Regions from separate parts of the Streptomyces sp. NPDC031554 genome, predicted to be linked through region 2. Evidence: riboswitches for the same ligand, from Rfam matches in the RefSeq annotation. Region 2 holds a riboswitch; each other region holds the start of a gene.
What was found. A riboswitch is a leader RNA that binds a small molecule or an ion and turns the genes downstream of it on or off. The one in region 2 is predicted to bind S-adenosylmethionine.
Positions count from the first base shown of each region.

Region 1 (9,622 bases), on a different contig from region 2:
GCTCAGAAGTCCATGTCACCGCCCGGCATGCCGCCGCCGGCCGGGGCCGCGGCCTTCTCCGGCTTGTCGGCGATGACGGCCTCGGTGGTGAGGAACAGCGCGGCGATCGACGCGGCGTTCTGCAGCGCGGAGCGCGTCACCTTCGCCGGGTCGATGATGCCCTCGGCGATCATGTCGACGTACTCACCGGACGCGGCGTTCAGGCCGTGACCGACGGGCAGGTTGCGCACCTTCTCGACGATGACGCCACCCTCGAGACCACCGTTGACGGCGATCTGCTTGAGCGGGGCCTCCAGGGCGAGCTTCACGGCGTTGGCGCCGGTCGCCTCGTCACCCTCGAGGTCGAGCTTCTCGAAGACCGAGGTGGCCTGCAGCAGGGCCACGCCACCACCGGCGACGATGCCCTCCTCGACGGCCGCCTTCGCGTTGCGGACGGCGTCCTCGATGCGGTGCTTGCGCTCCTTGAGCTCCACCTCGGTGGCGGCGCCGGCCTTGATGACGGCCACGCCGCCGGCCAGCTTCGCCAGACGCTCCTGGAGCTTCTCGCGGTCGTAGTCCGAGTCGCTGTTCTCGATCTCGGCGCGGATCTGGTTGACCCGGCCCGCGACCTGCTCCGAGGAGCCGGACCCGTCGACGATGGTGGTCTCGTCCTTGGTGATGACGACCTTGCGGGCCTTGCCCAGGAGGTCCAGGGAGGTGTTCTCGAGCTTGAGACCGACCTCCTCGGAGATGACCTCGCCACCGGTGAGGATGGCGATGTCGTTCAGCATCGCCTTGCGGCGGTCGCCGAAGCCCGGGGCCTTGACCGCGACGGACTTGAAGGTGCCGCGGATCTTGTTGACGACCAGGGTCGACAGGGCCTCGCCCTCGACGTCCTCGGCGATGATCAGCAGCGGCTTGCCCGACTGCATGACCTTCTCCAGGAGCGGGAGCAGGTCCTTGACGTTGGAGATCTTGGAGTTCGCGATCAGGATGTACGGGTCGTCGAGGACGGCCTCCATACGCTCCATGTCGGTCGCGAAGTACGCCGAGATGTAGCCCTTGTCGAAGCGCATGCCCTCGGTGAGCTCGAGCTCGAGACCGAAGGTCTGCGACTCCTCGACGGTGATGACGCCTTCCTTGCCGACCTTGTCCATGGCCTCGGCGATCAGCTCGCCGATCTGGGTGTCGGCGGCGGAGATGGAGGCCGTGGAGGCGATCTGCTCCTTGGTCTCGACATCCTTCGCCTGCTCCAGCAGGGCACCGGAGACGGCCTCGACGGCCTTCTCGATACCGCGCTTGAGGGCCATCGGGTTGGCGCCGGCGGCCACGTTGCGCAGACCCTCGCGCACCAGGGCCTGGGCCAGGACGGTCGCGGTGGTCGTGCCGTCACCGGCGACGTCGTCCGTCTTCTTCGCGACTTCCTTGACCAGCTCGGCGCCGATCTTCTCGTACGGGTCCTCGAGCTCGATCTCCTTGGCGATGGAGACACCATCGTTGGTGATCGTGGGGGCGCCCCACTTCTTCTCGAGGACGACGTTGCGGCCCTTGGGGCCGAGCGTCACCTTGACGGCGTCCGCGAGCTGGTTCATGCCGCGCTCGAGGCCGCGCCGCGCCTCCTCGTCGAACGCGATGATCTTGGCCATGTGAAGTGGTCCCTCCAGGACTGGGGGTGATTCCTTCGGACCGCGCCCGCGCCCGCGACGGACGGCTCGCCGGCCCCGTGGTTCCTTGCCCCACCTGGCCTGCGGGCCTCACCGACCCGGTCCTTCGTTGTCACTCTCACCTTCAGAGTGCTAACGCAATGATTAGCACTCGCCTGTGCCGAGTGCAAGCGCCTCACCGGGATACGCAGGTGAACGGGGGGTGGCGGCGGACGCCGGCGGGCGCTCGCGCCCGGTCGCGGACACGACGAAGGGCTCACACCCGGGAGGTGCGAGCCCTTCGTCGGTGGAACGGAAGAACGTCGCTGCAAGTCGGCGCGTGCTTCAGCCGGTCGCGAGCCGGACCATGTCCGCCTGCGGCCCCTTCTGACCCTGCGAGATCTCGAAATCGACCCGCTGGCCCTCTTCCAGGGTGCGGTATCCGTCCATCTGGATCGCGCTGTAGTGGACGAAAACATCCGCACCACCGTCGACCGCGATGAAGCCGTACCCCTTCTCCGCGTTGAACCACTTGACGGTGCCCTGAGCCATGCCTAACTCCCCTATTACTGGCCCTTGCACAGATCCGCGCTTCGCGGATCCGGGTCAGACCTCACCCCCCAGTTGGTTGGGGGCGTGCGCCGGAACGCGTCGACCGCGGCCGAATGTATCTGTCCAACTGCCCTCTGCAACAGGTCAATCGGGCGAGAATTCTGGACGCGGAGAGTCCGCGGAAGAGTGAGAGTTCGCCCGGATCCAGGGCAAGTCGGGCCCCACAAAGGGAATCAAAGGCGCAAAACACATGCACACTTTGGCTACTTCTCATCGCCCGCCCCGGCGGAACTCATATGCGGCCGGCATGCGAGGGGCGGCGCGTTCCCCAACTCTACCGCGCTCAACCACACTGAATTGCCCCCTCCGCTTCTCTCGCGGAGGGGGCAATTCGATGAACTCTCGGTCATTGACATTACCGACGGTTACTACCGGCGGGTACGGAACACCGCTCAGCCGCCGGCCACGGCCGGGATGATGGAGACGCCGGCGCCGTCCGGGGTCGCCGTGTCCAGCCCCTGCTCGAAGCGCACGTCGTCGTCGTCGACGTAGACGTTGACGAACCGGCGCAGCTTGCCCTGGTCGTCCAGGACGCGGGCGGCGATGCCGGTGTGGTTCTTCTCCAGGTCGGTGATGACCTCGCCGAGGGTCGCGCCCTCGGCCGGGACCTCGGCCTTGCCACCGGTGTAGGTGCGCAGGATGGTCGGGATGCGGACGGTCACGCTCATGCGAGGCCAGCCTCTCGGAAGGAGTCCAGGGTGGGACGGATCGTGGCGGTGAGGCCGGTGCCGGCCACCGCGTCGAGGGTCTTGAGGCCGTCCCCCGTGTTGAGGACGACGGTGGTCTTCGTCGGGTCCAGCAGACCGTTCCCGATCAGCTTCCTCGTCACGCCGACCGTCACACCGCCGGCGGTCTCCGCGAAGATGCCCTCGGTCCGCGCCAGCAGCTTGATCGCGTCGACCACCTGCTCGTCGTCCACGTCCTCCACGGCGCCGCCGGTGCGGCGCGCGATGTCCAGGACGTAGGGACCGTCCGCCGGGTTGCCGATGGCGAGGGACTTGGCGATGGTGTTCGGCTTCTGCGGGCGCACCACGTCGTGGCCGGCCTTGTAGGCGGCGGAGACGGGGGAGCAGCCCTCGGCCTGCGCGCCGAAGATCTTGTACGGCTTGTCCTCGACGAGGCCGAGCCCGATCAGCTCCTGGAGCCCCTTGTCGATCTTCGTGAGCTGCGAGCCGGAGGCGATCGGCACGACGAGCTGGTCGGGGAGCCGCCAGCCGAGCTGCTCGCAGATCTCGTACGCCAGCGTCTTGGAGCCCTCGGCGTAGTACGGCCGCAGGTTGACGTTGACGAAGCCCCAGCCCTCGCCGGCCGGGTCGCCGATCAGCTCGGAGCAGAAGCGGTTCACGTCGTCGTAGTTGCCCTCGATGCCGACGAGTTCGCCGCCGTAGATCGCGGCCATGACGACCTTGCCCTGCTCCAGGTCGTGCGGGATGAACACGCAGGAGCGGAAACCGGCGCGGGCGGCGGCGGCGCCGACGGCGCCGGCCAGGTTGCCCGTGGAGGAGCAGGACAGGGTGGTGAAGCCGAAGGCGCGGGCGGCCTCGATGGCCTGGGCGACGACACGGTCCTTGAAGGAGTGCGTCGGGTTGCCGGAGTCGTCCTTGACGAACAGCTTGCCGGGGTCGACGCCCAGCTCGCGGGCCAGGTTGTCGGCCTGGACGAGCTTGGTCCAGCCGGGGTTGATGTTGGGCTTGTCCGCCACGTCGGCCGGGACGGGCAGCAGCGGCGCGTAGCGCCAGATGTTCGCGGGGCCCGCCTCGATGCGCTTGCGGAGCTCCTCGGTCCCGTAGGACGAGAAGTCGTACGCGATCTCGAGCGGGCCGAAACACTCCTCGCAGGCGAAGACCGGGCCGAGGGGCACGCGGTGTCCGCACTCGCGGCAGGAGAGCGCCGCGGCGGGACCGAGGTCGACGGAGTTCGTGGTGCTTGCAACTGTCTGCGCAGCCATGTGAGGCGAGGCCCTTTCTCCTCATCTTCCTCACGACGCATCTCGCCGTGAGACGGATTTGGCACCTTCCCTAGCCGGGAGCCTCGCCACATCGGTGTGACGCGTGGGCGGTCACACCTGGCGGCGCGCGCGGCTGGAGGGTTGCCGGGGCTTCATCGGGCCGTATCCCTCTGCCCCTCTGGATGAGCGGTATGAAGTTGTGAACAGCGGCCACCTCGGACATGCGATGGTCATCCGCGTTGTTCAAGACTGTAACCGAAGGCCAGGACAGTTGAGACAGACGTCCGAACCGCGAGATGGATCACATGGTCACCTCCCGTGCACCGCGTGTGATCACGACAGTGAGGAGCCGCAGACCGTGCTGAAGGAAGCCGAGACCTGGCTGGCCACCCGCTCCTGGTCCGTGACCGACCGCCCGCTGCACCGCGTCCTGGCCGCGAAGCGCGCCTCGGGCCAGTCGGTGTCCGTCGTCCTGCCCGCCCTGAACGAGGAGGAGACGGTCGGCGACATCGTCGCGGTCGTCCGCCACGACCTGATGCAGCAGGTCCCCCTCGTCGACGAGATCGTCGTCGTCGACTCGGGCTCCACCGACCGCACGTCGCAGGTCGCCGCGGCGGCCGGGGCGCGCGTCGTCCACCGGGACGAGATCCTGCCCCGGATACCGGCCGTGCCCGGCAAGGGCGAGGTGCTGTGGCGGTCGCTGCTCGTGACGAGCGGGGACATCGTCTGCTTCGTCGACGCCGACCTCAGGGAGTTCTCCTCCGACTTCGTCTCGGGGATCGTGGGCCCGCTGCTCACCGACCCCGGCGTGGACCTGGTCAAGGCGATGTACGACCGCCCGCTGGGCGGCGCCGCGGGCCAGGGCGGCCGGGTCACCGAACTGATGGCCCGCCCCCTGCTCAACATGCACTGGCCGCAGCTGGCCGGCTTCGTGCAGCCGCTCGGCGGCGAGTACGCGGCCCGCCGCGGCCTGCTGGAACGACTCCCCTTCCCCGTCGGCTACGGCGTGGAGCTGGGCATGCTCGTCGACGCCCTGCACCTGGTCGGTCTGGACGCCCTCGCCCAGGTCGACGTCGGCGTCCGCAAGCACCGCCACCAGGACGGACAGGCGCTCGGCCGGATGGCGGCGGCGATCTACCGCACCGCGCAGCTCCGGCTGGCCCGCGGGCACCTGATCCGCCCCGCCCTCACCCAGTTCGAGCGGGGCGCGGACGGCTTCGAGCCGCGCACCCACTCCGTGGACACCGAGGAACGGCCGCCGATGGCGGAGATCGCCGAGTACGCGGAGCGCAGGGTCGCCTAGCCGGTGGCGGGCCGGGCCGGGCGCGGGCGGCCGGGCGCGGGCGCGGCACCCGGTCCGGTGGCCGTATACGGCCGGACATGACCCGGTCACGGACCGCATCCGTACGTTTGAGCGTTTACGGACCGGGCTAGGTTGTGGCGTATGGCTTCCACGCGTGCTGCTGTTGCTGAGGGTGCTCAGGTGCTGGTCGCGTCCAACCGCGGCCCGGTCTCCTACCAGGTGCGCGAGGACGGTTCGCTGCACGCCAGAAGGGGCGGCGGCGGACTGGTCTCGGGCCTGTCGGCGATCGGGCCGGACGCGGGCGCCCTGTGGGTGTGCTCGGCGCTCTCCGACGACGACCGCGAAGCGGTGCGGCGCGGGGTCGGTGAGGACGGCGTCCGAATGCTCGACATCCCGGCCGACGTGCACGCCGACGCGTACAACGGCATCGCCAACTCCGTCCTGTGGTTCATCCACCACCTGCTGTACCAGACCCCGCTGGAGCCCGTCTTCGACGCGGAGTTCCGGCGCCGGTGGGCGTCGTACGAGACGTACAACCGGGCCTTCGCGGAGGCGCTCGCCGAGGAGGCCGGGGAGGGCGCGGCGGTCCTGGTGCAGGACTACCACCTCTGTCTGGTCCCCGGCATGCTCCGCGAGCTGCGGCCCGACCTGCGCATCGGCCACTTCTCGCACACGCCGTGGGCGCCGGTGGACTACTTCGCGCTGCTCCCCTCCGACATCCGCGAGCGGCTGCTGCGCGGCATGCTCGGCGCGGACCGCCTGGGCTTCCTGACCCGGCGCTGGGCGGACGCCTTCACCGCGTGCTGCGCGGAGTTCACGGGCGGACCGGGCGGCACCGAGATCGGGGTGCACGGCCTGGGCGCCGACGCCGACTTCCTGCGCGCCCGCTCCCACGAGAGCGACGTCGAGGAGCGCATGGCCGTCCTCCGCGAGGAGATCGGCGAGGGCCGCAGGGCCATCGTGCGCGTCGACCGCACCGAGCTGTCGAAGAACATCGTGCGCGGTCTGCTGGCCTACCGGCAGCTCCTCGACGACCGCCCCGAGTGGCGCGAGCGCGTCGTCCACGTGGCGTTCGCCTACCCCTCCCGCCAGGACCTCGCCGTCTACCGCGACTACACGGCCGAGGTGCAGCGGTTGGCGCGGGAGATCAACGAGCGGTACGGCACACCCGGCTGGACCCCGGTCGTCCTGCACGTGAAGGACGACTTCGCCCGCTCCCTGGCCGCGTACCGCCTCGCCGACGTGGCCCTGGTCAACCCCATCCGCGACGGCATGAACCTGGTCGCCAAGGAGGTCCCGGTCGTCTCCGACGAGGGCTGCGCCCTGGTGCTGTCCCGGGAGGCGGGGGCGTACGGGGAGCTGGGCGAGGACGCGATCGTGGTGAACCCCTACGACGTCCTGGAGACCGCCGGCGCCCTGCACGAGGCGCTGACCATGGCGCCGGAGGAGCGGGCGGAGCGCACCAAGAGGCTGGCGGCGGCCGCGACCGCGCTGCCCCCGGCCCGCTGGTTCCTGGAGCAGCTCCAGGCCCTCCAGGCCCTCCCCCGCGACTGACCGGGAACCACCCGCGGCGCCCCCTGCGGGCCCCGGTCCGCCGGCCGGGGCACGCACCCGCGCGCCCGGCCCTTCACGACGGCCCGGACCGCCCGCGAAACCCCGCTCCCCCCGGCCCGGCCACCCGCCGGGGGCACGCGCACGCCCCGGTGCTCCACCGCGGCCGGGCCCGCCCACCGGCCGCCCCCGCCGGCCCGGCACCCGGCAGTACTCGGTGAGCGCGCCGGGACCCCGGCGGAAAACCTCGCGCACGCCCGTGACCGGCCCGCCCCGGTCGGCCACCGGCGGACCCGCGCACGCCCCCGGTGCTCCACCGCTGCCGGGCCGTCGGCGTCCTCGCCGGCCCGCCCACCCCGCGGCACGTGGAGACGTCCCCGGCCCCGTCACCGCGACCCGCCGAAGGACGCCGCGGCGGCCCCGCTCCCCGGCCCGCGCATCGGGGGCACGCGCGCGTGCCCCCGGTGGTTCACCGCAGCCGGGCCGCGAGCGACCGCAGCAGTTCCACCACTCCGGCGGGGCCCTCGACGACCAGGTCCGCGCGCTCGGAGAGTTCGGTCACCTCGGAGCTGCCGCTGGCCACGAGCAGGCCGGGGACGCCGTCGGAGCGGAGCTTGTCGACGGCGGCGAAGGCGGGCAGGTCGCCGAGGTCGTCGCCGGCGTAGAGAACCGCCCCGGCACCGGTCTCGCGGACGTGCTCCGTCAGCGCCACGCCCTTGTCCACGCCCGGCGGGCGCAGCTCCAGCACCATCCGGCCCGGTTCGACGACGAGTCCGTGCCGGGCGGCGAGGTCGGCGAGCGGGCGGCGCAGCACCTCGAACGCGGCCTGCGGGTCCTGTGCGCGCCGCGTGTGCACGGCGACGGCCCGCCCCTTCTCCTCGACCCAGGTCCCCCGCCACGCCCCGGCCGCCTCCAGCACGGCGGGCAGCTCGGCCCGCACGGCCGCGACCCCGGGGTGCGGGGCGGGCGCGGTGACGGTCCCGGTGCGGGCGTCCCACCGCTCGGCCCCGTAGTGCCCGAGCACGGTCAGCCGCTCCAGCCCCGGCGCCCCGGCGAACCCGCCGTGGCGCACGGCCACCTCGGCGGGCCGTCCGGTGACCACGGCGACCGAGGCCACCTTCGGCGCCAGCTCCGCGAGCGCGGGGAGCGCGTCCGGATGCGGCCGCGCGTCCTCGGGGTTCTCGACGATCGGCGCGAGCGTCCCGTCGAAGTCGAGCGCGACGAGCGCGGTGCGCGGCGCGGCCAGGATCGCGGCGAGCGCCTCGCGGCCGTGGGGGGTGACGGGGGTGGGGAGAAGGGGGTGGGAGTCCGTGGAGTGCGTCTCTTGGGTGCCCATACAGTGACGATAACCGGAGCGGCACGTCCTTCCCGGTGCCGGGCGGGGCGGCCCGGCCCGCCCGGGGCCGCCCCCGCCGGGGAGTCCGAGGACGGGGCCCTTCGGGGCCGGAGCGGGGGTCCGGGAGCGGCGGCGCCCGGTGCCGGGGCCCTCCGGCCACCCGGGCGGAACCCCCGCCCGCGCGTCCTCACCGCTCCGCCCGGCGGGCCTCCCGCACCCGGCGGAGCCGGTTCACCGTCACCGGGTCGTGCGCCAGCGCCCGTGCGTCGTCCAGCAGCGCGTTGAGCAGCTGGTAGTACCGCACGGGCGACAGGTCCAGCTCCTCGCGGATCGCCCGTTCCTTCGCGCCGGAGGCGGGGAACCCGCGCCGCTCCAGGGCGAGGATGTCCCGCTCCCGCGCCCCGAGCCCCTCGTGTCCGTCCTCGTCCGCTGCCCGCTCCATGCCCGCACGGTAACCCAGCCGGGCGGGACGCGGCTCAGCCGCCGGTGCGGCTCTCCTCGGTGGTGGCCGTCGTCTGGAGCCGGCCGAGGACCCCGGCCGGGCTGCCGCCGGGCTGGACGGCCTGGCCGATCCGCTTCTTCACGTCCGCGCTGACCGCCGCCCAGGAGGTGCGCCCCACCGGGTACAGCTCGGACACCGGGAGCTGGTCGAGGAAGGGCTTGAGGTCGGCGTCGCGGGAGGCGGACGTCATGGTCTGGGAGGCGGAGTTGGTGACGGGCAGCAGGTCGTACTCGCGGGAGAAGGCGAGGACGTTCTTCTCGCTGTAGACGAAGTTCAGGAAGTCCTTGATCTGCTCGGCGTGGCCGTTCTGCCGGAAGGCCGTCATCCAGTCGGCGACGCCCATGGAGACCTTGGTCGGTCCGTCGAGGCCGGGCATCGGGACCATGCCGACCTTCACGCCCTTCTGCGCGGCCGCCTTCATCAGCGAGGGGTGCCCGTTGAGCATGCCGACCCGGCCGGCGGCGAACGCGGCGAACGCGTCCGCCCGGTTGAGCTTGCCCGGCGCGACGGGCCCGGTGAGGTCCTTGCCGACCAGTTCGTTCTTCAGCCAGGTGAACGTGTGGACGTTCTCGGTGGAGTCGAGGCTGTAGCCGGTGGCGGTCTCGGTGTAGCCGCCCCCGCCGCTGAGGAGCCACTGCATGGTCTCGGCCTGCGCCTCCTCGGGGCCCAGCGGCAGGGCGTACGGGTACGTCACGCCGTCCGCCTTCAGCGCCTGCGCGTCCTTCGCCAGCTCGGCCCAGGTGGTCGG
Region 1 is NZ_JBVIKX010000004.1:482,139-491,760, forward strand. It holds gene groL (chaperonin GroEL) at 3-1,625, opposite strand; gene ACZ5FU_RS14165 (cold-shock protein) at 1,968-2,174, opposite strand; gene ACZ5FU_RS14170 (MoaD/ThiS family protein) at 2,627-2,902, opposite strand; gene thrC (threonine synthase) at 2,899-4,182, opposite strand; SAM riboswitch class I at 4,201-4,371, opposite strand; gene ACZ5FU_RS14180 (glucosyl-3-phosphoglycerate synthase) at 4,541-5,485, shown strand; gene ACZ5FU_RS14185 (alpha,alpha-trehalose-phosphate synthase (UDP-forming)) at 5,627-7,039, shown strand; gene otsB (trehalose-phosphatase) at 7,506-8,372, opposite strand; gene ACZ5FU_RS14195 (DUF3263 domain-containing protein) at 8,560-8,814, opposite strand; gene ACZ5FU_RS14200 (extracellular solute-binding protein) at 8,849-9,622, opposite strand, start outside.
Region 1: it holds a riboswitch for S-adenosylmethionine, as region 2 does, so the genes downstream of both, thrC (threonine synthase) here and ACZ5FU_RS21600 (amino acid ABC transporter permease) in region 2, are expected to answer to the same signal.

Region 2 (9,622 bases):
CGGGCTCGGACCCGGTGAGGGTCTTCTGGTCGCCGCCCACGTAGCCCAGCGGCGCGGAACCGGACGGCAGGGTGCCGCTGCCGATCACGAGTCGGCCGCTCTCGCGCACCGACTCGGGCAGCAGGGCGCTGATCGACTTCACCTCGGACACCTTGAGGGTGGTCTCCTTCGCGGCGCCGTTGGAGACCCGGCCGACGGTCACGCTCCCCGAGGCGGCGGCGTCGGTCGTGGTGGCGGCGTCGCTGTCACCACCGCAGGCGGCGAGCCCGGTGGCCAGGGTGGCGACGGCGGTCGCCGCGGTGATGCCGCGTATCAGGCTGCGTCGGGTGATGTGGAGAGACATGGGCTTCCTTTGTCACTTGTCGCTTGTGGCTTGTGGCTTGTGGCTTGTCGCCGGAAGAGGGGTGCCGTGGGGGGAGCCGTGGGGCTGCGGGGGAAGTCGTTCCGCCGGGCCGGGAGTCGTGGAGCGGGGGGTGTCAGAGCACCTTGCCGAGGAAGTCGCGGGTGCGTTCGTGGCGCGGCCGGTCGAGGACCTCGGCGGGCGGGCCCTGTTCGACGATCCTTCCGCCGTCGATGAAGACGACCCGGTCGGCGACCTCGCGGGCGAAGCCGATCTCGTGGGTGACGATGACGAGGGTGGTGCCGCTGGTCGCCAAGTCCTTGATCACGGCGAGTACTTCGCCGACGAGTTCGGGGTCGAGGGCGGAGGTGGGCTCGTCGAAGAGGATGACGCCGGGACGCAGGGCGAGGGCGCGGGCGATGGCGACGCGCTGCTGCTGGCCGCCGGACAGCTGTCGGGGGTAGGCGGACGCCTTGTCGGCGAGGCCGACCCGGCCGAGGAGTTCGCGGGCCAGTTCCCGGGCCTCGGTCCTGCCGAGCCTGCCGGTCGCCACGGGGGCGGCGGCGACGTTGTCGGCCACGGTGAGGTGCGGGAAGAGGTTGAAGTTCTGGAAGACGAACCCGATGCGGCTGCGCTGGGCGAGGATGGCCCGTTCGCTCAGCTCGCGCAGCCGGTCGCCGTGCCGGCGGACGCCGATCGGCTCGCCGTTGACGCTGACGTGGCCGATCTCGGGCTTCTCCAGGTGGTTGATGACCCGCAGCAGGGTGGACTTGCCGGAACCGGACGGGCCGAGGACGACGGTCACCTCGCCGGGCCGCACGGTCAGGTCGACGCCGTCCAGCACCCGGTGGGCGCCGTACCACTTGTGCACGCCGTGCACCTGCACGGCGGCGGGCCGCACGTCGGCCGGCACGGCGGTCCCGGCGACTCCGTCGGTCTTCGCGTCCGCGGCGGTCCCGGCGACTCCGTCGGTCTTCACGTCCGCGGCGCTCCCGACGGCCCCGTCGGTCTTCGCGTCCGCGGCGGTCCCGACGGCCCTGCCGGCCGTGACGGTCCCGGTGGTCTCGGCGGTCATACGGCGGCCTCCCTGCGCGCACGCTCCCGCAGGTCCCGCAGGCCGGTGCGCAGTCTCTGCGACGGGGTCGGCGGCAGGGAGCGCACGGCGCCCCGGGCGTAGTACCGCTCGACGTAGAACTGGATCACGGACACGAGGCTCGTGAGGATCAGGTACCAGACGGTGACGACCAGCAGCAGGGGCACGATGTCGCCGGGGTAGGTGGAGCCCATCGACTGGGCGGTGCCGAACAGGTCGAGCAGCGACACGTAGAAGACCAGCGAGGTGCTCTTGATCAGGCCGATCAGCTGGTTGACGTAGGCGGGCGTGATCGACCGCAGGGCCTGCGGGAAGACGATCCGCCGGAAGCGGTAGCCCTGGGGCAGGCCCAGCGCGGACGCCGCCTCGTGCTGGCCCTGGTCGACGGAGAGGATGCCGCCGCGGACCACCTCGGCGGCGTAGGCCGCCTCGTTGAGGCTGAGACCGATCACGGCGATGGCCATGTCGGTGGCGAGCCGGGACTCGTCGAAGGTGAAGAAGGCGGGTCCGAAGGGGACGCCGACGCTCAACGTCTCGTACAGGGCGCTGAAGTTGTAGAGGAACAGCAGCACGACGATCAGCGGGACGGAGCGCAGCGCCCAGACGTAGGTCCAGCTCGCGGCGCGCAGCACCGGGCTCCGGGAGAGCCGGGCCAGGGCGAGCAGGATGCCGCCGAGGAGGCCCAGCACCGCGCTCCAGGCCGTCACTTCGAGGGTGACCAGCAGTCCGTCGAGGATCGTCGGGCGCAGGAACCAGTAGCCGAAGCGGTCCCACTGGTAGAAGGGGTTCGTGACCAGCCCGTGGACGAACTGGGCGGCCAGGACCAGCACGACCGCGGTGGCGATCCAGCGTCCGGGCCGGCGCAGCGGCTGGACGCGCTGCGCGGTGAGCCGCGGCTGCGGCGGGAGGTCGGCGGACGGCGCCTCGGCGAGGGCCACGGCGCCTGGGGGTTCACTCATGAGGGGGCTCCGGCGGGAGTCGGGGCACCCCGGATCACGGCGGGCGTGCGCGGCCGCGCCGGCCCGGCGGGGCGGTGGGGACCGCTCGGGGCCGGGCCGGCGCGCACGGCGTGCGGACACGTGTGCGGAACCGGGGTGGGGCGGGCAACGGCACACCGCTCGGGCGGTGTGCGTCGGGAACGCGGGGCGGGGCGAAGGTGAGGTTCAGCCCCGACAGCGGGCACGGCCCGGTGCGGTACACAGTGCGCTGCTCACGCGCAGGAGATCCACGGCGCGGTCGGCGACGAGGACCGCGGGGAACGGCCGTACGCGGCCCCGGAGACGGCGGGGAGCCGTCCGAAGAGCTGCGTTCATGGCCGTCACCGTCACTGTCCGGCCCCGTGGGGCCCTCGCGCTTACCGAAACGTCTGCCGAAACGTCATCCGGTCCGGTCGTCACCTGGGGCACCCCACCGCCGAGCGAGGGTTGCCGGTCAGCAAGCCAGGGCTTGTCGCTGACGCTCATGACCGTTCTGGTCCGTAAGTTAAGACAGCCGCCCCGGCGAATGTCAACGCCGGTCCGGCAGGTGGACCGACTCAGGGCCGCTCCACCTGCGCCTCCGCGCTCGGGGCGGGAGTGGCGTGGGCGGTCCAGTCCAGGATCTGGACTGCCGATCCGGCGGCTTCCAGGCCTTGGCAGCGGGCCCGGTGGCGGCGGCCGGCACCGTCGAGGTCGAGCCGGCCGCCGAAGGCGGGGTGGGCGGTCAACCGGCGTGCGTAGGACCACAGTTCGGTGAAGCCGGCGATGCGGCGCACGGCGTCCGCGTCGAGGTGATGACGGTGCACGGTGTCGAGCTGGACCAGCGTCACCCACAACTCGACGTCCGCCGCGCAGATCTGTTCCCCCAGCAGGTAGGGGTGCGCGCCGAGTCCCTGGTCGAGGACGCCGAGCGTGCCGAGCAGCGTGTCGAGGGCCTCGGTACCCGCCGCCGCTCCGGCGTCGGCCGCTCCGGCGCGCTGTGCGGCGTCCTCGACGCCCAGGGCGCACATCCGCTCGACGGCCTCGATCTCCGACTCCCGGCCGCACGGGTACAGCGAGGTGCCGCCACCACCGAAGTGCCGGGCGAGGTCGCGGGTGATGTCGGGGGCGTGGGTGGAGACGATCCGCCCGGACCAGTCGTCGCTGAGGACCGGTCCGAGGGCGGGGCCGGTGTAGTGGTGGGCGCTGGCGTCGTACAGCGGACGCAGGTGCGCGTGCCCGCCGTCCGGACAGTCCGGGACGGCGGGCAGGAGGGTCACGGGACAGGCCCGGTCCAGGCCGAGCAGGCCGTGGACGACCGCGATGCGCAGGCCGTCGGGGTCGGCCGGGGAAAGGTGGAGCCGGTAGCGGCGCGGCACGGCGTAGTGGCCGCTGCGCGCGTCGTGGCCGATGCGGCCCCGGAAGGCGGGGGCCGGCCGGGCGGACGGGTGGGCGGCCTGCGGTGTGACGGACATGACTCTCCCCTGGGGCGGGCGCGTGCGGGACGCGCGGCGGCTGCGACGTGGGACGGGAGGGCGCGGGCCGGGTCCCGCGCACGCCGCGGGAGGGCGGTGCCGCGGGGACACCGCCGAGGGGGCGGCGCACGGGGAACGGGCCGGTTCAGCCCTGGGGCATCGCGCTGCAGACACGCAGCAGGTCGATGTGGCGGCGGGAGGTGAGAAGGGGTGACGACGGCGCCGTGCCGCTCGTGCGGCCGTCGGCCGACTCACACCCCATGTTTCCCTACCTTTTCACTAGGATTCCCGGTTCCGAGTGTCGAGCCACCCCCGGCCGCCGTCAAGAGGGCGTCCACGAGATGGGTCGGGGGGGGGTGAAGAGGGGTCGCGGGGAGAGGTCACGAGGAGCAGCCGTGGAGCAGGCACGGGGAGAGGTGCGGAGGGGCCCGCGGAGAGGGACCGCGCCGGGTCCGGCCCGGTCCCCCGTCGGCGGTACGCGCCGGGGCCGCCCCGCCGTTCACTCCGTGGCCGTGGGGTCCGGCAGCCGGTACACCGACACGTGGGAACGGGACTCGGCGGTGAACGCGGAGCCGGTCCAGTCCGCGTGCCGCGACTCCGGGACGAAGCCGGCCAACCGGGCCATGAGGTCGAGTTCGGCCGGCCAGACGTAGCGGTGCGGGCTGCGGTCCAGCCGTGCCCGCCGGCCGCTCCCGTCGAACCGGAAGTGGTGGGAGACGACGTGCTGGCGCAGGACGTCGTAGGTGTCCAGACCGATGTAGCCGGGTTCGGCGTGCCAGACGGTCGCCTCCTGCCCCGGCGGGAGCCTGCGCAGTTCGGGCACCCACAGTTCGACGACGAACCGCCCGCCGGGTGTCAGGTGACGGGCGGCGTTGCGGAAGCACGCGACCTGCTCGGCCTGGGTGAGGAGGTTGGAGATCGTGTTGTGGACGAGGTAGACGAGCGCGTACTCCCCCGGTGCGCGGGTCGTCGCCATGTCTCCGACGACCACCGGGATCGCCGACTCGTCGGCCTTGGTGCGCAGTTGCCCGATCATCGGGCGGGACAGCTCCACGCCGGTGACGGGCACGCCGCGCGCGGCGAGCGGCACCGCCACCCGTCCTGTTCCGATCGCGAACTCCAACGCCCTTCCCCCAGAGGCGAGTTCGGCCAGCCGGTCGACGGTCGGTCCGAGGACCTCGGGGGCGAACATGCCGGTGCCGGGAGTGTCGTAACGGCTCGCGGTGTCGGCGTCCCAGAGCTGCTGCTGATCCAGCTGATCCATGGGACCCACGATGGTCCGGCGTCCGGGGGCTGTCCAACGGTTTGCCGCCCGCGACGGCGGCCGCCGCCGGACCCGGGCCGCCGACCGCGCGCACGAACGCCGGACGGCCGACGGCGTCCGGCGGGTCCTGCCCACCCTGCGCCTGGCGGACGACGGCGAACCGCTGGACCGCGCCCGCCACGCGGCGGTGCCGGTGGCGGACGCCCTGGCCCGGGAGGCGTTCCGCCGGGACCCGGCGGGACCCGGCCGGGGGACGCGGTCCTGCCGGAGGAGGCGAAGGTGATGCCGCGGGGGTACCCGGGGGCGGTCGTGACGCGGCATCCGTCGCGGGAGGGCGGCGCCCGAGGCCGCACGGTGACGGGGTCGTGCGGTGACGGGGCCTCGGGTGGCACCGTCGTACTGCGTCGGGGCCGTACGGCGGCACCGGGGCCGTGCGGCGGCGAGGTCGTACGGTGTCACGGCCGTGCGTGCGGCGTCGGGGTCGTGCGTGCGGTGGCGCTCAGATCCGTCGCGTGACCGGACCCGGTCCGGGTACGGAAAAGGCCGCCCCCTCGTCCGAGAAGACGGCCTCCGACCACGTCGTGCTGGTCGGGACGACAGGATTTGAACCTGCGACCCCTTGACCCCCAGTCAAGTGCGCTACCAAGCTGCGCCACGTCCCGCCGCGTCCCGCGCCGGTGAACCGTGGGAACGCGCAGGTAAACACTACCGCACGCGTACCGGTGCCGCGGTCGCGGCCGGACGGGACGCGGAACCCGACCCGGCGGACGGCGCGGCGCGGCGCGGCGGACGGGGACCGGCGGGGCGACGCGGGCCGGGCCCCAGCCCCCCCGCCCCCTGACCCCTGCCGTCCGCCCGACCGCCCGAGCGGCGGAAGCAGGGCGACCGCCCGGCCCGACGGCGGGACGGCGCCGCAGGAGAGCGGGAACGGGGACGGGCGGATCCGGACCCTTCCCGGTCGCCCGGACACGACACGCGGATTTTCCCCGGGAGCCGTCGGGGGACGGATCCCTCGGCCCCGCTTTCCGGACAAGCGATCCAAAGGAACCCATTTCCGTCGCTCGTGCGTGTTTCAACAATGTGTGGACCGGATGAACCGGGTCGGCAAGAAAAGCAATAGATCCGTTTTCCTACGCCGTGGCCTTTCTCCGGAAGTGACCGAATCGATGCGCCGGGAAAACGATCGGTCGTTCAAACGTTGACCGGCGAGTAATAAGCCCACTACCTTTCGACGCGCTTCGAACAAGAACTTTTTCACGGTCTTCCGCGGTGATCTTTTCCCGCCGGGAAACCGGTGCACGCCTTTGCCCTCCCGCAAACCCCCACCGTGCAGTTTTCCCTTGATTCGGAGAATCGATGACGTCCACCGTGCGCCCCGAGGACATGATCATCGGCATTACCCCGTTCGGCGAACCGGATGCCGGGCTCGCCCTCGCGATCGCCGGGGCCGGCGGCCTCGGCGTGCTCGATCTCGGCGACGGCGGCCGAAGAACGCGCGAGGCGCTGGCCCGGTTGCGGCGCTCGGCGCCGAACGGCTTCGGGGTCAGGGTCGGCCCGCGCTGCGGGCTGTCCCCCGCCGACCTCGGAACCGACGGACCGCACACCGTGGTGCTGGCCGCCGACTCGGCCTGGCCGCTCGACGGGCTCGTCGCACGGCACCGTGTCCTCGTCGAGGTCACCGATCTGCCGGGCGCCCGCGAGGCCGCCCGCGCCGGCGCGCACGGTCTGATCGCGCGGGGCGGCGAGTGCGGCGGCCGGACCGGGACGCTGAGCACCTTCGTCCTGCTCCAACAACTGCTCTCCGCCCCGGAGCCGGACCTTCCGGTGTGGGCCTGCGGGGGCATCGGCCCGCGCACGGCCGCCGCCGCGGTGGCCGGCGGGGCGGCCGGGGTCGTCCTCGACGGGCAGCTCGCGCTGCTGGCCGAGTCCTCGCTGCCCGAGGCGACGGCCGCCGTGCTGCGCCCCCTGGACGGTTCGGAGACCGTCGTCGTGGCCGGCCATCGGGTGCTGCTGCGCCGGGGCCCCGACGCCCCGCGGCTCCCCGCGGACGCCGGCCCCGAGGAGGTCGCGGCCCTGCTCGGCGGACGGGACCCGCACACCCGGCTGCTGCCGGTGGGCCAGGACGGCTTCCTCGCCGCCCGGTTCGCCGACCGCTGGGGGGACGCGCGGCGGACGGTGCGGGCACTGCGCGACGCGGTGCGCGACGCCGTCGGCGAGGCGGTGCCCGACACCGCGGGTGGCGCGGTGCGCGACGCCCCGGGCGACGAGGGGACCGTGGGGACGCCGGCGGAGGACTCGCCGATGAGCCGCGCGCTGGGCACCCGGCTGCCGGTCGCCCAGGGGCCGATGACGCGGGTCAGCGACGGCGCGGGGTTCGCGGCGGCGGTCGCCGCGGACGGGGCGCTGCCGTTCCTGGCGCTGGCGCTGGCCGACGGCGAGCGCACGCGGGCGATGCTGACGCAGACGCGGGACGCGGTGGCCGGCCGGCCCTGGGGGGTCGGTGTGCTCGGCTTCGCGCCGGAGGACGTGCGGGCGGCGCAGCTGGAGGCCGTGCGGGAGGTACGGCCGACGCACGCGATCATCGCGGGCGGGCGGCCCGCGCAGGCGCAGGCGCTGGAGCGGGACGGGATCCGGACCTTCCTGCACGTGCCGTCGCCGGGTCTGCTGCGGCAGTTCCTCCAGGCCGGTGCGCGCCGGTTCGTGTTCGAGGGCTCGGAGTGCGGCGGGCACGTCGGACCGCGGGCGAGCTTCCCGCTGTGGGAGGCGCAGCTCGCCGTGCTGGAGGACCACGTGGAGGACGGCGGCGACGCCGGTGACCTCGAGGTGTTCTTCGCGGGCGGGGTTCACGACGAGCGGTCGGCCGCGATGGTCGCCGCGCTCGCCGCGCCGCTGACCGCGCGCGGGGCGGCCGTCGGCGTCCTGATGGGCACGGCGTACCTGTTCACCGAGGAGGCGGTGGCGCACGGGGCGATCCGGCCGCTGTTCCAGCGGCAGGTGCTGGCCGCCGACCGCACCACGCTGCTGGAGTCGGCGCCGGGGCACGCCACGCGCTGCGTGCCCAGCCCGTTCGCGGCCGGCTACCGCGAGGAGGAGGCCCGGCTGCGCGCCGAGGGCGTCCCCGACCGGCGGATCTGGGAGGAGCTGGAGCGGCTCAACGTCGGACGGCTGCGCCTCGCCAGCAAGGGGACGACGCGCGGTGCGGACGGCGCTCTCATGCCCGTCGACGAGGAACGACAGCTCGCCGAGGGGATGTTCATGGCGGGCGAGGTGGCCGTGCTGCGCTCGGCGACCACGACCCTGGCCGCGCTGCACGCGTCCGTGACCACGGGAGCGGCCGCGTTCCTGTCCCGGCGGGCCGCCGAACTCGGCTTCGGGCGGGCACCGCGCCCCGCGGCGCCCGCGCCGCTCGACATCGCCGTGGTCGGCATGGCCTGCATGTTCCCCGAGGCGCCCGACCTGTCCACGTTCTGGGCGAACGTCGTGGGCGGCGTGGACGCGGTCGGCGAGGTCCCGGCCGACCGCTGGGACCCGGCCGTGCACCACGGCGCGTCCACCCCGTCGAAGTGGGGCGGCTTCCTGCCGCCGATCCCCTTCGACCCGCTGCGCTACGGCATCCCGCCCGCCTCCCTCGGCCGCATCGAGCCGGTCCAGCTGTTGTCCCTGGAGGCGGCCCGGCGGGCCCTGGAGGACGCCGGGTACGGCGACGGGGGGCGGGAGTTCGACCGTTCCCGCACCTCGGTGGTGTTCGGCGCGGAGGCCGGCAGCGACCTCTCCAACGCGGCCACCCTGCGGGCCGTGCTGCCCTCCTACTACGGGACGGTGCCGCGGGGCCTGGACGAGCAGCTGCCGCGGCTCACCGAGGACTCGTTCCCCGGCATGCTCGCCAACGTCATCTCCGGCCGGATCGCCAACCGGCTCGATCTCGGCGGCGCCAACTACACCGTCGACGCCGCCTGCGCCTCCTCGCTGGCCGCGGTCGACGCCGCCTGCAAGGAACTCCTCGCCGGCACCAGCGACGTCGTGCTGTGCGGCGGCGCCGACCTGCACAACGGGATCAACGACTACGTCCTGTTCTCCTCGGTGCACGCCCTCTCCCCCACCGGCCGCTCCCGCGCCTTCGACGGCTCGGCCGACGGCATCGCCCTGGGCGAGGGCGTGGCCTGCGTGGTCCTCAAGCGGCTCGCGGACGCCGAGCGCGACGGCGACCGGATCTACGGCGTCGTCAAGGGTCTCGGCTCCTCCAGCGACGGCCGCTCCCTCGGGCTGACCGCGCCCCGCCCCGAGGGCCAGCGGTCCGCGCTGCGGCGGGCCTACGCGAGCGCGGGCGTCTCCCCGGCGCGGGTCGGCCTCGTCGAGGCGCACGGCACCGGCACGGTGGTCGGCGACCGCACCGAACTCACCGTCCTGGAGGAGGTGTTCCAGGAGGCGGGCGCCGAGGCGGGCGGTTGCGCGATCGGCTCGGTCAAGTCGCAGATCGGGCACACCAAGTGCGCG
Region 2 is NZ_JBVIKX010000008.1:105,644-115,265, reverse strand. It holds gene ACZ5FU_RS21610 (transporter substrate-binding domain-containing protein) at 1-343, opposite strand, end outside; gene ACZ5FU_RS21605 (amino acid ABC transporter ATP-binding protein) at 477-1,241, opposite strand; gene ACZ5FU_RS21600 (amino acid ABC transporter permease) at 1,412-2,392, opposite strand; SAM riboswitch class IV at 2,779-2,900, opposite strand; gene ACZ5FU_RS21595 (glutathione S-transferase C-terminal domain-containing protein) at 2,968-3,864, opposite strand; gene ACZ5FU_RS21590 (putative leader peptide) at 4,010-4,126, opposite strand; gene ACZ5FU_RS21585 (class I SAM-dependent methyltransferase) at 4,364-5,128, opposite strand; tRNA gene ACZ5FU_RS21580 (tRNA-Pro) at 5,714-5,790, opposite strand; gene ACZ5FU_RS21575 (SDR family oxidoreductase) at 6,485-9,622, shown strand, end outside.

Region 3 (9,622 bases), on a different contig from region 2:
CGTCCGGATCGGCTTCTTCGCCGGACCGGTCATCGCCTTCGTGATCACCAAGCGGATCTGCCTCGGCCTCCAGCGCCGCGACAGGGACAAGGTGCTGCACGGTCGCGAGACCGGCACCATCAAGCGCCTGCCGCACGGTGAGTTCATCGAGGTGCACGAGCCGCTCAGCCAGGAGGCGCTCTACACGCTCACCTCGCACGAGCAGTACGAGCCCGTCGAGATCGGCCCGACGGTCGACGAGAACGGCGTCGAGCGCAAGGTGAAGCGCACCGAGAAGGTCCGCGCCAAGCTGAGCAAGGCGTACTACGGCGAGGAGAGCCAGATCGCCAAGCCGACCGTCGAGGAGTACAAGGAGATCACGAGCGGCCACGGCCACCACTGATCACTGCGTCGCCACGCACCCCAGAAGGGCCCCGTCCGGTGTACGGACGGGGCCCTTCGCCCTGTCCGCGGCTGGATAGGGTGGAACCGTAGAGACGCGCGTCCCGCGGAGCGGGACCCCATCGACCCAGGAGCGGCTTATGAGCGCTGTGACCCCCGCCGGAGGCGACACCGCGGCGGACCGTTCCTGGCCCGAGGTGCTGAACGCCCTGCTGTCCGGCCACGACCAGAGCGCCGACGCCACGGCGTGGGCGATGGACCGGATCATGCGCGGCGAGGCCACCGACGCGCAGATCGCCGGCTTCGTGGTGGCGCTGCGCGCCAAGGGCGAGACCGTCGAGGAGATCAACGGACTCGTCCGCGCGATGTACGCGCACGCGAACGTCATCGAGGTGCCCGGCCCCTCGGTCGACATCGTCGGCACGGGCGGCGACGGCGCGAAGACGGTCAACATCTCCACGATGTCCTCGATCGTCGTCGCCGGCACCGGCGTCAAGGTCGTCAAGCACGGCAACCGGGCCGCGTCCTCCGCCTCCGGCGCCTCGGACGTCCTGGAGAAGCTCGGCGTCCGCCTCGACCTGACCCCGCGGCGGGTGGCCGAGGTCGCCGAGGAGGCCGGCATCACCTTCTGCTTCGCCGTCACGTTCCACCCGGCGCTGCGCCACGCGGGCGCCGCGCGCGGCCAGCTGGGCATCCGCACGGTGTTCAACGTGCTGGGCCCGCTGACCAACCCGGCCAGGGTCCGGGCCCAGGCGGTCGGCGTGGCGGACCCGCGGATGGCGCCGATCGTCGCCGGCGTCTTCGCCGAACGCGGCCACTCCTCGCTGGTGTTCCGCGGTGACGACGGCCTCGACGAGCTGACGACGACCTCCACCTCCCGGGTCTGGGTGGTCCGTGAGGGCAAGGTGACCGAGGAGTCCTTCGACCCGCGCGACGTCGGCCTCGACCTCGTTCCCGTCGAGGCCCTGCGGGGTGCCGACGCCTCCTACAACGCCGAGGTGGCGCGCAGGCTGCTGGACGGCGCGACGGGCCCGGTCCGCGACGCCGTCCTGCTGAACTCGGCGGCCGCCCTGGTCGCCCTGGAGCCGACCGGGGCGCCGCTCGCCGAGCAGTTGCGCGCCGGCATGGCCAGGGCCGCGGAGTCCCTCGACTCGGGGGCGGCGAAGCGGACGCTGGAGCGCTGGGCGGCGGCCACCCACGCCTGAACACGGCCGCCCGCGCGCCGAACACGGCCACCCGCGCCCGGACCGGGACAGCGGTCGGCGGGGCGCGGTCCGGACTCCCGCCGTCTCAGGGAACGGACCGCGCCTTGCGCGCCGGTGATCGTGTGGCAAGATGCTGTACCAGGTCATGAGTGACAGTCATGAGGCCCCGGCCGACTGTCCGGCAACCCTCCGTCCGTGGCGGGGTGCCCCGGGTGAAGACCAGGCCGTGGACAGAAAGGTCCACGGCAAGCGCGGACCCCTCGCACGCTTCTGACCGAGCGAGGGCAGGGGTCCTGGTCGTCGAGGAGCCCTCCGTGAGCAAGCGAATGCACTAGGGCCGCAGAGCCCCGCCTCCGCATCCCTCTTCACTCTTCCCCGCGCTCGAGCCGTAGTCGCTCGCGTGGTGAATACCCCTGCCTCTCACGGGAGTTCAGCCATGTCCGTCTCCACCGTTGCCGCCGACCCGACGCTTCGCACCCCGCTGCCCGTCCTGGGGCGGGACGTCACCGTCCCGCTCGTCACCGGCGGCGAGATCGGCTACGCGGCCCTGGACTACGCCGCCAGCGCGCCCGCCCTCCAGCGCGTCTGGGACGACGTGGCCGCCTACGCCCCCTACTACGGCAGCGTCCACCGCGGCGCCGGACACCTCTCCCAGCTCTCCACCGACCTCTTCGAGAACGCCCGCCGCACGGTCGCCGACTTCCTCGACTGCCGGCCCGACGACCAGCTCGTCTTCACGCGCTCCACCACCGACTCCCTCAACCTCCTGGCCGCCGCCCTCCCCGCCGGCTGCCAGGTCTTCGTCTTCGAGACCGAGCACCACGCCGCGCTGCTGCCCTGGAAGAACGCCCGGGTCACCTTCCTCGACGCCCCGCGCACCCCGCGGCAGGCCGTGGCGACCCTGGAGCGGGCCCTCGCCGGCCGCGACGGGCACGGCCCGGCTTTGGTCTGCGTCACCGGTGCCTCCAATGTCACCGGCGAGCTGTGGCCCGTACGCGAACTGGCCGCCGCGGCCCACGCCCACGGCGCCCGGATCGTCCTGGACGCCGCCCAGCTCGCCCCCCACCACCCGGTGTCCGTCCGCGACCTCGACGTCGACTGGGTCGCCTTCTCCGGCCACAAGCTGTACGCCCCCTTCGGCTCCGGGGTGCTGGCCGGCCGCGCCGACTGGCTGCGGGAGGCCGAGCCGTACCTCGCCGGTGGCGGCGCCAGCCGCAGGGTGACCCGGCGCGAGGACGGGGGAGTGGACGTGGAGTGGCACGAGGGCGCCGCCCGGCACGAGGCCGGCTCCCCGAACGTCATCGGGGCCCACGCCGTCGCCTCCGCCTGCAGGGCCCTCACCGAGGCGGGCTTCGACACCCTGGTGGCCCGCGAGCGGTACCTCGTGGAGAAGGTCCGCACCGGCCTCGCGCGGGTCCCCGGGGTGCGGATCCTGTCCCTCTTCGGTGACGACGCGCCGCGGGTCGGCGTGATCTCCTTCGTGGTGGACGGCTGGAACAGCTCCCACCTCGCCGCCGCGCTCTCCGCCGAGCACGGCATCGGCGTCCGCGACGGCCTCTTCTGCGCCCACCCCCTGGTACGCACCCTCCTCGGCGGCGACCCCCGCGGCGGGGGCGAGTGCGGCGCCCCCGGGGCGGCCCCCGGCGAGGAGTCCCTCAGCGCGATCCGCGTGAGTTTCGGCGCGGGCACCCCCGACGAGCACGTCGACCGCTTCGTGGCGGCGGTGCGGGAACTGGTGACCGAGGGTGCGAAGTGGCGCTACCGCACGCAGGACGGCCGCTGCGTCCCGGCGGTGTAGCCGGCGGCCTCCCCGCAGGGGGCGGCGCCCCGCAGGGTCAGGAGTCCAGCCCGATGGCGAACGCGGCCTCGAGGTCGTGCTGCGAGTAGGTGCGGAACGCGACGTGCGTGTCCGTCGCCTCCACGCCCGGGATCTTGCTGATCCGCCCCGGGATCACCTCGGCGAGGTCCTCGTGCTGCCGCACCCGCACCATGGCGATCAGGTCGTAGGTGCCGGTCACGGAGAACACCTCGCTCACGGACTCCAGCGAAGCGATCGACTCCGCGATCTCGGGGATCCGGTCCACGCTGGTCTTGATGAGGACGATCGCGGTGATCACGGCTGGTTCTCTCCCTCGGGGGCCGGAGCTGGGCTGCCGCCCACTCTAGTGCCGCGACAGGCGACGTCCGCCCCGTCGCGACGCCCGGCACGCACGCTCGCCGCACCGGCCGAAGTCCCCGGCACGTCCCGTACGAGGGACTCCGGCCGGCACGCCGGGAGCACGCACCGGACGCCGCTCCTTCACGGGCGGACGCCGCCCGCCACGGCACTGGTGGGCCGGGTGAAGCGGGCCCACGCGTAGCCGAAGCCCAGCCCGAAGCCCACCAGGTGCGCCAGGTACGCCACGCCCGGCCCCTCCCCGGCGCGGCCCGCCGCCACCCATTGCAGCGCCGCCCAGAAGGGCAGCACGACCCAGGCCGGGAACCGCAGCGGCAGGAAGAGCAGGAACGGCAGGAGACTGGTGACGCGGGCCCGGGGGAACAGGTACAGGAACGCGCCGAGCACCGCCGAGACCGCCCCGGAGGCACCGACCAGGGACTGTCCGGAGTCGGCGTTGGCGGCGGCGTACCCCAGCAGTGCCAGGGCGCCGCAGCCGAGGTAGAAGAGCGTGAACTCGACGCGGCCCATCCGGCGCTCGGTCATCGCCCCGAAGACGTGGAGGAAGAGCATGTTGCCCAGCAGGTGCACCCAGCCGCCGTGGACGAACAGGGCGGTGAAAGGAGTGAGGGCGGAGTGCGGCACGCCGTCGAACACGTCCGCGGGGATCACGCCCCACCGACGGAAGTAGGCGCGTTGCGCGAGCGCCGCCCCCTCGCCGGTGCCGTACGCCGGATCGAGGCCCGAGGCCGGGCCGATCACGAAGACCAGGCAGCACAGGGCCGTCAGTCCGTACGTCACGGGCGCCACCGGGTGTCGGACGGCCCGCCCCAGCAGCCTGCTCCAGTCGCCGATCATGGCTACAGAGCATGACGCAACGGGACGTAACGGACCCCGTCGCCTCGCCGCCGTGGACGGACGGGCGGCGCGGACCCGCCAGGCCGTAGGGTTACGAGCCACATGCTCCGGGGAGCCTCGGGCGCGGCCCGGTCCCGGAGGACCGACACTAGAAGGAAGCGGACGGTCACGATGACGGTTCCCCTGCCGACCGCCACGACGCGGTGGCGCTGCACTCTCTGCGGCAACCTCACGCGGTTCGACGTGACGCGCTCGTCGAAGGTCGTCGAGTACGTCCACCTCGATCTCGCCGGTGAGGCGAAGGTGGAGGAGCGCGAGGTGGTCAGTGAGACCATCGAGTCGGTGCGGTGCCGTTGGTGCAACGCCGTGGATCAGGTGGAACTGGTGGACCGGCCGGGCGCCGGCTCCTGAGGATGGGGGCCGCCCCGCTCGAGCGAAGTCGAGAGTGGGGGAGGGCCCCGCACGGAATTGGGGTGTGACGGATGGTGGAGACCACGGACGGGGAGCCGGGCGACGGCGCCGCCGAGGTGCTCGACCGTCCGCTGCCCGACGGGGTGCGGCGCCGGGTCGTGCAGATCGTCGCGGACGGCTTCGGCGGCCTGACCGTCGCCGAACTGCCCGCCCAGTTGCGGCAGTACGCCCGGTTCGCCCCGAACCGGCGGGCCAAGTTCGCGGGCAACGCGATGGCCGCCGCGCTGGAGACCGACCCGCTGTTCCGGCAGCGCATCGCGGAGAAGCTCAGGGAGGCCCAGCCGGAACTGGCCGACGCCCTGGACGCCGGTTCGCCGCCCCCGGCCGCGGACCCGCTCGACGTGGCGGCCGCGGCCTACGTGCTGCGCCCCGCCGGCTGGGTCAAGCTGGTCACCGCCGCCGGCGAGGAGGCCCTGCGGGCGGACGCCGAGCGGGCCGACGAGGAGAGCCGGGCGGAGCTGGAGCGGCTGCGCGAGCAGCTCGCCGAGGCCCGTGAGCTGACCCGGACCGAGACCGAGCGGCTGCGCGCCGAGCTGGACGCGGCGAAGCGGGAGGGCGACGCGCTGCACCGCAAGTTGCGGTCGGCCCTCAGTGACGTCAAGCGCGGCGAGGCCGCACTGCGCAAGCTCCAGGGCGAGATGGACGCCGTACGGAGCGAGGGGCAGGCGCAGGTGTCCGCCGCCGAGAGCGAGTCGCGGCGGCTCAAGGCGCGGCTCGGCGAGGTGGAGGCCGCGCTGGAGGCCACCCGGCGGGCGGCCCGCGAGGGGCGCAGCGTCGAGGACATGCGGGTGCGGCTGCTGCTGGACACCCTGCTGGAGTCGGCCCAGGGGCTGCGCCGGGAACTGGCGTTGCCGCCGGTGTCGGTGCGCCCGGCGGAGACCGTCGACGCGGTGGAGCCCGGCCGGATGACCCCGAAGGACATCGCGGCCCGCGCGCTGTCGGAGAACGACCCCGCGATCCTGGACCAGTTGCTGGCGCTGCCGCAGGCGCATCTCGTCGTCGACGGCTACAACGTCACCAAGACCGGTTATCCGCAGATGCCGTTGGAGAAGCAGCGGCTGCGGCTGCTCGGGCAGCTCTCGGCGCTCGCCGCGCAGACCGGCGCCGAGGTCACCTGTGTCTTCGACGGTGCCGAACTGGTCGCGCCGGTGCTGCTGGCGCCGCCGCGCGGGGTGCGGGTGCTGTTCTCCAAGCCGGGGATTACCGCCGACGAGCTGATCCGTCAGCTGGTGCGGGCCGAGCCGCCCGGCCGGCCGGTCATCGTGGCCTCGACGGACCGGGAGGTGGCGGACGGGGTCGCCAGGGCGGGGGCCCGTCCCGTGGCTTCTGCGGTACTCCTGAAGCGACTGACCTGAAGGTCAACGTAAAGGCCCAATGCCCGAATTGGCGCAATCGTCACGCAACGTAGCGTCAATCACGCGTCACTGCACGTGGGTTGAGGGTAAAGAATGCAGTGCGTCACCGATTTTTTCGGCTCCAGGATTTGAAGTGATCACAGGAGGGTCACTAGGGTCTGCCTTCGAACCTCCGCACGAGTGATCACTCACATGAAGGAGCTCGCTCTCCGTGGCGTCCCACCGTCGACCCAAGCAGCCGAGTCGCGCTCGCGTGACCTTGCTGACCACCGCGGCCGCCGCCGCCGTCGCCCTGAGCTCGCAGGCCGCCAACGCCGCGCCGAGCGAGAAGCCCAGCAAGGACGAGGTCAAGTCCAAGGTCGACAAGCTCTACGAGGACGCGGAGCAGGCCACCGAGAAGTACAACGGCGCCAAGGAGAAGCAGGAGAAGCTCCAGAAGGAGATCTCCACGATCCAGGACGACGTCGCCCGCGGCCAGCAGGAGCTCAACGAGCTGCGGGACTCCATAGGCCAGGCGGCCGCGGCCCAGTACCGCTCCGGCAGCATCGACTCCTCCCTCCAGCTGTTCCTGTCGTCGGACCCGGACGACTACCTGGACAAGGCGTCCGCCGCCGACCAGCTGAGCGCCCAGCAGGTCGACTCCCTGAAGAAGATCCAGGACAAGCAGCGCGAGCTGGCCCAGGACCGCGCGGAGGCCTCCGACAAGCTCAAGGACCTCGCCTCCACCCGTACCGAACTGGGCAAGAAGAAGAAGGAAGTCCAGGGCAAGCTCGCCGAGGCGCAGAAGCTCCTCAACACGCTGACGGCCGAGGAGAAGGCCGCGCTGGCCGCCTCCGACGCCCGTGCCAGCCGTGATGCCGGCGAGCGCGTCGACCTCGGCAACACGGGTGCCGCCTCCGGCCGCGCGATGGCCGCCTTCCAGGCCGCCCAGAGCAAGATCGGCTCGCCCTACTCCTACGGCGCCACCGGCCCCTCCACCTTCGACTGCTCGGGCCTGACCTCCTGGGCCTTCGCCCAGGCCGGCGTCAGCATCCCGCGCACCTCCCAGTCCCAGGCCAACGCCGGTACGCGCATCTACTCCCAGTCCGACCTCAAGGTCGGCGACCTGGTCATCTTCTACGGCGACCAGCACCACGTCGGCTTCTACGCGGGCAACGGCCAGGTGCTGCACGCCCCGCGCACCGGCACCGTCGTGCGCTACGAGTCGATCAACAACATGCCGTACCAGTTCGGCGTCCGCATCTGAGCCTCCGTCCGGCCGCGCCGGCCGAGCGCCCGAACGGGCGAATCGCCGCGACGTGAACCGACCCCGCACCCCGCCCATGACCTGCGTCAGAGGCGGGGTGCCGCGTTGTGCGGCCGCCGATCGTCTTTGGCGGGCCCCCCGTCGCGCGGCTACTGTCTGCCGCGTTTCCCCGGCACGCGTGCCGGGGAACGGTCCCTGTCCGCCAGAGGAAGGAACGCGGCTTCCCGTGGGGTTCCATCGCCGCCTTGCACCGTCCGGGTCCGACCGGGGCGCCCTGTGCGTCCTGTCCGCCGCCGCCGTCCTCGGCGCCGTCGCCACCATCGCCGTACCGGCCGCGGCCGCCCCGCACGAGGACGTCCGCGCCGAGGTGGACCGGCTCTACGAGACCGCCGAGAAGGCCACCGAGGCCTTCAACGCGGCCGGGGAGCGGGCCGCCACCCTGCGCCGGCAGGTCGGGGACTCCCAGGACCGCGTCGCCCGCGGACAGGAGCGCGTCAACGAGCTGCGCGAGCGGCTCGGCGCGCTGGCCGGCGCCCAGTACCGCTCCGGTGGACTCGACCCCTCCCTGGCGCTGCTGTTCTCCGACGACCCGGCCGACTACCTCGACAAGGCCTCCGTCCTCGACCGCATCACCACCCACCAGGCCGGCGAACTGAGGGACCTGCGGCAGGCCCTGCGCGAACTGACCCAGGAACGCGCCGAGGCCACCCGCAGACTCGGCGAGCTGGAGAAGAGCCGCGAGGCGGTCGGGAAGCACAAGCGGACCGTCGAGCGCAAGCTCGCCCGGGCCCGGCGGCTGCTGAACTCCCTGCCGCCCGCCGAGCGCGCCGCCTACGACCGGGCGTCCCGCTCCGGCCGCTTCGGACCGCCCGGCCCCGAGGACGCCGGCGCCGTTCCGGGCCGCGCCGCCGCCGCCCTGGCCGCCGCCCGCTCCGCACTGGGCAGACCGTACGTCTGGGGCGCCAACGGGCCCACCGGCTTCGACTGCTCGGGCCTGATGCAGTGGTCGTACGCGCGGGCCGGGGTCTTCCTGCCGCGGACCTCGCAGGCACAGGCGCACGCCGGACGGCGGGTCCCGCTCTCCCAGGCCCGGCCCGGCGACATCGTCACCTACCGCTCCGACGCCGGCCACGTCGGCATGTACGCGGGCAACGGCCAGGTCATCCACGCCCCCTACCCGGGCGCGCCGGTGCGCTACGACCCGGTCGGGATGATGCCGGTGTCGTCGGTGACCAGGCCCTGACCGGCGCGGGCGGCGCCCGCCTTCGGGGTTCGGCCCGGGGCGGCCCCCCGTACGATCGGGGGGATGGCTGGTCGCAGGCGGGCGCGCGGATCCGGAGCCGTGGGGCTCGCGGTGCTGCTGCTCGTCCTGCTCGTGGGCTGCGGCGGGCGGCCTGCCACCGACGCCGCCCGGGCCGAGGTCCAGCGGGTGCTGGACCGGCGGGCCGCCGCCGTCCTGGCCCACGACGCGGCCGCCTACGCCGCCACCGGGGACCCCGCCGGATACACCCGGCTGCGGGCCGTGCCGCTGGCCGCCTGGTCCTACCGGGTCACCGCCCTCCGGCCCGACGAGAGCGGGGCCGAGGCCGACGCGGAGCTGAGCTACCGCGTCGAGGGCCACGACCGGGGCCCGGTGACCGTGGCACGCGTCCTGCGCCTGACCCGCGACGCCGGCGGGCGGTGGAACGTGGCCGCCGAGGAGCCCGCGCGCGGGTCCGGCCGGCAACTGTGGGACCAGGGCACGGTCACGGTCGTCCGGGGCGCCCGCAGTCTCGTCCTCGGGGTCGGCCGGTCCGACGAGCAGCTGCGGACCTTCGCGGCGCTCGCCGACCGGGCCGTCCCCGCGGTCTCGCAGGCGTGGGGCACCGGCTGGGCCCGGCGGGTCGTCGTCCTCGTACCGCAGTCGCTCGACGGCATGGCGGCGCTGCTCGGCTCGCCCGCCTCCTCCTAC
Region 3 is NZ_JBVIKX010000018.1:21,803-31,424, reverse strand. It holds gene qcrB (cytochrome bc1 complex cytochrome b subunit) at 1-382, shown strand, start outside; gene trpD (anthranilate phosphoribosyltransferase) at 522-1,586, shown strand; SAM riboswitch class IV at 1,728-1,844, shown strand; gene ACZ5FU_RS32515 (aminotransferase class V-fold PLP-dependent enzyme) at 2,023-3,384, shown strand; gene ACZ5FU_RS32510 (Lrp/AsnC family transcriptional regulator) at 3,422-3,703, opposite strand; gene ACZ5FU_RS32505 (rhomboid family intramembrane serine protease) at 3,886-4,599, opposite strand; gene ACZ5FU_RS32500 (hypothetical protein) at 4,771-5,010, shown strand; gene ACZ5FU_RS32495 (NYN domain-containing protein) at 5,082-6,425, shown strand; gene ACZ5FU_RS32490 (NlpC/P60 family protein) at 6,637-7,671, shown strand; gene ACZ5FU_RS32485 (C40 family peptidase) at 7,898-8,914, shown strand; gene ACZ5FU_RS32480 (hypothetical protein) at 8,978-9,622, shown strand, end outside.
Region 3: it holds a riboswitch for S-adenosylmethionine, as region 2 does, so the genes downstream of both, ACZ5FU_RS32515 (aminotransferase class V-fold PLP-dependent enzyme) here and ACZ5FU_RS21600 (amino acid ABC transporter permease) in region 2, are expected to answer to the same signal.